Regions from separate parts of the Kocuria sp. CH-021 genome, predicted to be linked through region 2. Evidence: riboswitches for the same ligand, from Rfam matches in the RefSeq annotation. Region 2 holds a riboswitch; each other region holds the start of a gene.
What was found. A riboswitch is a leader RNA that binds a small molecule or an ion and turns the genes downstream of it on or off. The one in region 2 is predicted to bind S-adenosylmethionine.

Region 1 (2,154 bases), on a different contig from region 2:
GGGCCGGGGAGGCAGGAAGGCTGGTGCAACTCTGTCTCCCCAGTATGCGAACCGGACCTGCTTCGTATCCAGAGAGGCCGGAAAGTGCAGAAGACTGAGACGAACGGCGCAGACAGTGTGGACGAAATGTTCTAGTGTGGCGTGGAGCACACGCATTCGTCCGGTGCCGTGCCGGACCCTGTGACCCACCCACCCCGAAGGAGCCCGCCGTGCCCTCGACCCCCGTCTCCCTGGACGAGACCGACCGGAAGATCCTCGCGGAGCTGTCCCGGGACGCGAGGCAGTCGGTCACCGCGATCGCCGCGGCCGTGCACGTCTCCCGCGCCCACGCCTACGCCCGGATCAACCGGCTCCGGGACGAGGGCGTGATCCTGAGCTTCAGCACCGTGATCGACCCGGTGCGGGCGGGGCTGCAGGCCTCCGCCTACGTGACGCTCAAGCTCCAGCAGAACACCTGGCGGGAGCTGTGCGCCCAGCTGCGGGCGATCCCCGCCGTGCACCACATCGCCCTGGTGGGCGGGAACTTCGACGTCATGCTCCTCGTGCGCGCCGTGGACACCGTGCACCTGCGGCAGGTGATCTTCGAGCACATCCAGCAGCTGCCCGGGGTGGTGGACACCCAGACGTTCCTGATCTTCGAGGACATCGACACCCGGGCCTGAGCCGCGGGCCCGGCGCGCACCGCCGGCGTCATGTTCCGTCACGGTCGTCATCTTCGGTCGTGGAGGGACAGCCACTACCTCTGCGCATAGTGTTGTTCCAGCTTCACGAGACGTGACCGCGAAGCTCCGACTGGGTCACGCACCAACCCCATGCTCATTGGGTGGTTCGGATGAAGAAGCGGCCTGCATCCTCCGCGCCCCCACCGGGGGACCGCGGCCGTCCGGTGCGGGTAAGAGCAAGGCACAGGAGCAGCGCCATGTCCATCCCCGTGACCGACCACGACCTCGCGACCCGGCAGATCCACGCGGGCACCCACGGCGAGGTCGCCCAGCGCACCCTGACGGTGCCGATCTACCAGACCGCGGCGTTCGAGTTCCCCGACTACGAGGCGGCCCGGCAGATGTTCGCCCAGACCCGGCCGGGCTTCACCTACACGCGCACCGGCAATCCCACGGTGGCGGTGCTCGAGCAGCGGATCAGCGACCTCGAGGGCGGCGCGGGCGCGGTGGCCACCGGCTCCGGGCAGTCCGCGGTGGCCGTCGCGCTGCTCGCGCTGCTCGGGCAGGGCGACGGCAAGCACCTCGTGGCCTCGGAGAAGCTCTACGGCGGCACCGTGGACCTGCTCACCGACACCTTCGCGGACTGCGGCATCGAGGTCTCCTTCGTGGACCCCACCGCCCCGGGGGCGTGGGCCGCGGCCGTGCGCCCCGGCACCCGGGCGTTCCTGCTGGAGTCCATCGGCAACCCGCTGGCCACCCTCCCGGACCTGCCCGGCATCGCCGACGTCGCCCGGGCCGCCGGGGTGCCCGTCGTCGTCGACAACACCCTCGCGTCCCCGGCCCTGTACCGGCCGCTCGAGAAGGGCGCCGACATCGTGGTGCACTCGGCCACCAAGTTCCTGGGCGGGCACGGCAACGCGCTGGCCGGGGCGGTCGTGGACGGCGGGACCTTCGACTGGTCCGCGCGGCCGGAGAGGTGGCCGCAGTTCACGCAGGCCCGCGCCCGCTGGGGCGGGCTGAGCCTGGTCGAGAAGTGCGCCGGGGCCAGCCCCTACCTGCACCTGGTCCGGGCCAAGTACGTGCACGACCTCGGCACCACGCTCTCCCCGTTCAACGCCGGGCAGATCCTGCAGGGCACCGAGACCCTCGACCTGCGCGTGGCCCGCCACACGGCCTCGGCCCTGGCGGTGGCCGAGTTCCTGGCCGGGCACCCCGCCGTCGCCCGCGTCCACCACCCCGGCGTGCCCGGGGACCCCGGCGCCGGGATCGCGGCCCGGGACTTCCCGCGCGGGACCGGCTCCGTGTTCTCCTTCGACCTGGCCGCCCCGGACGCCGCCGTGGGCCCCTTCATCGACGCGCTGCGGCTGTTCAAGCTGGTCGCCAACGTGGGGGACACCCGCAGCCTCGTGGCCCACCCCGCGGCCATGACGCACTGCCGCCTGACCCCCGAGCAGCGCCGGGCCGGCGGGATCGCCGGGACCACGATCCGGCT
Region 2 (2,154 bases):
CCTGCGGGGGGCCGGTGGCGGCAGCCCGCCGCCGACCGCTCGGAGCCGCGCACGCCGGGACCGCGCCCGTCGGAACGCCGCCGGGCCCGGCCCTCGAGGAGGACCGGGCCCGGCGGCGCGAAGGGGCGTCGACAGCGGCGGCTCAGCGGTAGAGCCGCTCCGAGGCAAGGCGGGCGCCCTCGACGAGGGACTCGAGCTTGGCCCACGCGATCTGCGGGTGCAGGCGCCCGCCGAGCCCGCAGTCGGTCGAGGCGACGACGTTCTCGCGGCCCACCACGGAGGCGTACTGCTCGATCCGGTCCGCGACCAGCTCGGGGTGCTCCACCACGTTCGTCGAGTGCGAGACCACCCCGGGGATGATCACGCGGCCCTCGGGCAGCGGGTGGTCCCGCCAGACCTTCCACTCGTGGGCGTGGCGGGCCGAGGCGCCCTCGAAGGTGTAGCCGCCGGCGTTGATGGTCAGCATCAGGTCCACGAGGTGCTTCAGCTCGAGGTCCGTGGTGTGCGGGCCGTGCCAGGAGCCCCAGCACAGGTGGAAGCGGACCTGCTCCTCGGGGATCCCGCGCAGCGCGTGGTTGAGGGCCTCGACGCGCAGCCGGGTGAACGCCAGGTAGTCCTCGACCGTGGGCTCGGGGTTGATCTGGTCCCAGGACTCCGCGATGGAGGGGTCGTCGATCTGCACGGTCAGCCCGGCGTCCGTGATCGCCAGGTACTCCTCGCGCATCGCGTCGGCGCACGCGTACACGAGCTCCTCGTCGGTCTCGTAGTACTCGTTCGTCACCCGTGCCGCGGAGCCGGGGGAGAGGGCGGCGACGAACCCGGTCCCGGCGCCCGTGGCCTCCAGAGCGGCGCGGAGGTTGCGGACGTCCGAGGCCACGGCCTCCTGGCCGGTGTAGCGGAGCGGCCCGGTGATCTTGGGCTGCTTGGTCGAGGAGCGCCCGGTGAGGATGCCCGACGCCGGGTCCTCGTACGCCTCCCGGAAGCGCTCGCGGTCCCGGCGGTCCGGGAAGCTGGTGAGCACGATGTGGCCGGGCGAGGAGCGCTTCTTCTCCGTCGACGCCCACCGGTCCTCGTCGGAGGGGGTGAGGCCGCCGAGGCGGGAGAAGGAGTAGTTCCACCACGCGCCGTAGTCGACCGCGCTGGACATGGTGTGCCCGTACTCGCCGTCGTTCACGACGTCCAGGCCGATCTCGCGCTGCCGGCGCACCACGTCCTCGACGCCCGTGGCGAGCTCGGCGGTGAGCTGCTCGAACGTGATGGCGCCCTCGGCGTGCTGCTGGTTGGCCTCGAGCAGCCGCGGGGTGCGCGGCAGGGAGCCCACGTGGGTGGTCTGCACGTGGTCGGTGTTCTGCATGGTCATGGGTGTCCTCCTCGGGGACGGCGGGGACGGCGGGGACGGCGGGGGAGTCGGGTGGGGCCGGTCAGGGCCGGTCAGGGTCGGAGCCGGCGGGAGGCGAGCTCGGCGCCACCCCTCGCCCGGTTCGCCCCGAGCGGCGCCGGGGTCCGGGGGAGGGACCCGGCATGGGTCGTGCGGATGCGGTCGGTGCTGTGCGGCATGGGCCGTGCGTCCTTTCCATCGGTCCTGGCGGTAGCACCGGAGGCGGGACGGGAAGCCCTCGCCCGGGTTGCTGCGGCGTCGTCGAGCCAGATCTCTCGGCCGCTCTGGATGGTGACCGTCCCATCCAAGCGCACCCGTGCGCGCTGCGCCATCCGGCGCCCGGATGACGGACATGACGCCGTGTGACGCGACCCGGCGCGCGCTCCCGGGTGGCCCTGTCCTTCGCGAACATGGCCTGGATCACATACCGTGGCGGTGATCCGTGCCCCTCACCCCGCGGGCACGACGGACCAGAGGAAGGACCCCCATGTCCCAGACGCCCCCGCAGCAGGACCTCGAGGGCCGCGCGGCGCTCGTCACCGGTGGCGCGAGCGGCATCGGCCTGGCCGCCGCCCGGGCCCTCGCCGGCTCCGGCGCGCACGTGGTCGTGGCCGACGTCGACGAGGCCGGGGCGCGGCGCGTCGCGGACGAGCTCGGCGGCCGCGCGTGGGCCGTCGACCTGCTCGACACCGCGGCGCTCGCCGAGCTGAGCCTCGAGGTCGACGTGCTGGTCAACAACGCCGGCATCCAGAAGGTCGCCCCCCTGCAGGAGTTCG
Region 3 (2,154 bases), on a different contig from region 2:
GGGCCGGGCCCGTCCGGTGGCCCCGGGGCTCAGATGGTGACGGGGCCGTCCGGGGTGCTGAAGGTGACGGAGAGCACCCCGGGGGTGCCCTCCGGATAGCGCCAGTCGACCTCCAGGTCCTCGAGCGCGGTCTCCACGGGGGCGCCCAGCCACTCGGTGACCCGGTCCGGGGCCCCGGCGATGCACATCCCCGCGAGCCCGACGTCCGTGATCCGCGCCTGCGAGGGGTGCATCTCGGGGTCGGACTCGAAGTGCACCATGAACGGCAGCTGGGGGTCGGCGATGAGGCCCTTCACGCCGATCTGACGCCACTCGAGGCACCGGCCGTCCGGGAACACCCGGCAGCCGGGGACGGAGGACCGGCCCAGGCGCTGCTCGAAGGGGGCGAGGTCGTCGACCTCCACGACCCAGCCCAGCCAGCCCCCGCCCGCCTCGGAGCGGGCGCGCACGGCCTGGCCGAACGGCGCCTTCACCGCGGCCGGGTGCTCGAGGACCTCGACGACCTCGACGTACTGGTGGTTCGTGAGGGGGAGGATCATGTTGCGGGTGCCGAAACGGGGGTGCACCCCGCCCTTGACCGGCTCGATCCCGAGCTGGTCGGCGATGCGCTCGGTGGTGGCCGCCAGGCCCTCCGGGCGGCAGGCGTAGGACACGTGGTCGACTCTCATGGGCTCATCGTGGCACCGTGTGAGTTTCGTCTCCAAATCGGTCCGCGGGGCACCCGGTGCGGTGCGCCCGGCGCCCGCCGCCGGGTGTCACGCCCGGGCCCGGCTTGACGCCGTGTCGTCCGGATCCGGAGAATGCTGTCCAGGTCATGAGCGCCAGCGTCCAAGCCCCAGCTAGCTGGCCGGCAACCCTCCACCGCGGTGGGGTGCCCTGGGTGAAGACCAGGCTCCTCGCGACCGGCGAGCGAGCAAGCGCGGGTCCCCGGTGCCCGGCCGCTCCCGGCCGCACCGCCTCGGCCGGGACGGGACCCCTGACACCCGCAAGGAGTCCCACGGCATGTCCGAGACCACCGCTTCCAGCACCGACCGCTCCACCGCCGAGCGGCCCACTCCCGAGAACCCGGGGGGCTGGGCGTTCGAGACCCGGCAGATCCACGCGGGGCAGAGCCCCGACCCGGTCACCGGCTCCCGGGCCCTGCCCATCCACCAGACCACGTCCTTCGTCTTCCCGGACGCCCAGGCCGCGGCCGACCGCTTCGCCCTCGCCGAGCTCGGGCCGATCTACACGCGGATCGGCAACCCGACCACGGAGGTCGTGGAGAACCGGATCGCCGCCCTGGAGGGCGGCGTGGGCGCCCTGATGCTCAGCGCGGGGCAGTCGGCCACGACGTTCGCGGTGCTCAACGTGGCCGGCACCGGCGACCACATCGTGGCCAGCCCCAGCCTCTACGGCGGGACCTACAACCTGTTCAAGTACACGCTGCCCAAGCTCGGCGTCGAGACCACCTTCGTGACCGACCCGGACGACCCCGAGGAGTGGCGGCGGGCGGTGCGGCCGAACACCAAGGCCTTCTTCGCGGAGACCATCCCGAACCCGCGCAACGACGTCCTCGACATCGAGACGGTCTCCGGGATCGCGCACGACTCCGAGGTGCCGCTCATCGTGGACAACACCGTGGCGACCCCGTACCTGGTCCAGCCCTTCCGCTGGGGCGCGGACGTCGTGGTGCACTCGGCCACGAAGTTCCTCGGAGGGCACGGCACGGCGATCGGCGGGGTGATCGTGGACTCCGGGGCCTTCGACTTCGGCCGCTACCCGGAGCGCTTCCCCGGCTTCAACCAGCCGGACGAGTCCTACGCGGGGCTCGTCTACGCCCGGGACCTGGGGGCGGAGGGACCCTTCGGCGTCAACCTGTCCTACATCCTCAAGGCTCGGGTGCAGCTGCTGCGCGACCTCGGCTCCGCGATCTCCCCGTTCAACGCGTTCCTCATCGAGCAGGGCATCGAGACGCTGTCCCTGCGGATGGAGCGGCACGTGGCCAACGCCGGGGAGGTGGCCCGCTGGCTCGAGGCGCGCGAGGACGTGCGCTCGGTGTCCTGGGCCGGGCTGGAGTCCTCCCCGTGGCACGGGCGGGCGCAGAAGTACGCGCCCCGGGGCGCCGGGTCGATCCTGGGCTTCGTGCTCGAGGGCGGCCGCGAGGCCGGGGCC

Region 1: linked by a shared signal. The riboswitch ahead of ACPYN7_RS14230 (O-acetylhomoserine aminocarboxypropyltransferase/cysteine synthase family protein) and the one ahead of ACPYN7_RS03640 (cobalamin-independent methionine synthase II family protein) in region 2 are both predicted to bind S-adenosylmethionine.
Region 3: linked by a shared signal. The riboswitch ahead of ACPYN7_RS07045 (bifunctional o-acetylhomoserine/o-acetylserine sulfhydrylase) and the one ahead of ACPYN7_RS03640 (cobalamin-independent methionine synthase II family protein) in region 2 are both predicted to bind S-adenosylmethionine.

What each region holds. Positions count from the first base shown of each region.
Region 1 covers NZ_JBNAFK010000019.1:50,664-52,817, forward strand. The annotation lists gene ACPYN7_RS14225 (Lrp/AsnC family transcriptional regulator) at 210-662, shown strand; SAM riboswitch class IV at 764-905, shown strand; gene ACPYN7_RS14230 (O-acetylhomoserine aminocarboxypropyltransferase/cysteine synthase family protein) at 920-2,154, shown strand, end outside.
Region 2 covers NZ_JBNAFK010000003.1:241,364-243,517, reverse strand. The annotation lists gene ACPYN7_RS03640 (cobalamin-independent methionine synthase II family protein) at 143-1,360, opposite strand; SAM riboswitch class I at 1,571-1,673, opposite strand; gene ACPYN7_RS03635 (3-hydroxybutyrate dehydrogenase) at 1,866-2,154, shown strand, end outside.
Region 3 covers NZ_JBNAFK010000007.1:76,004-78,157, forward strand. The annotation lists gene ACPYN7_RS07040 (VOC family protein) at 30-668, opposite strand; SAM riboswitch class IV at 811-926, shown strand; gene ACPYN7_RS07045 (bifunctional o-acetylhomoserine/o-acetylserine sulfhydrylase) at 1,003-2,154, shown strand, end outside.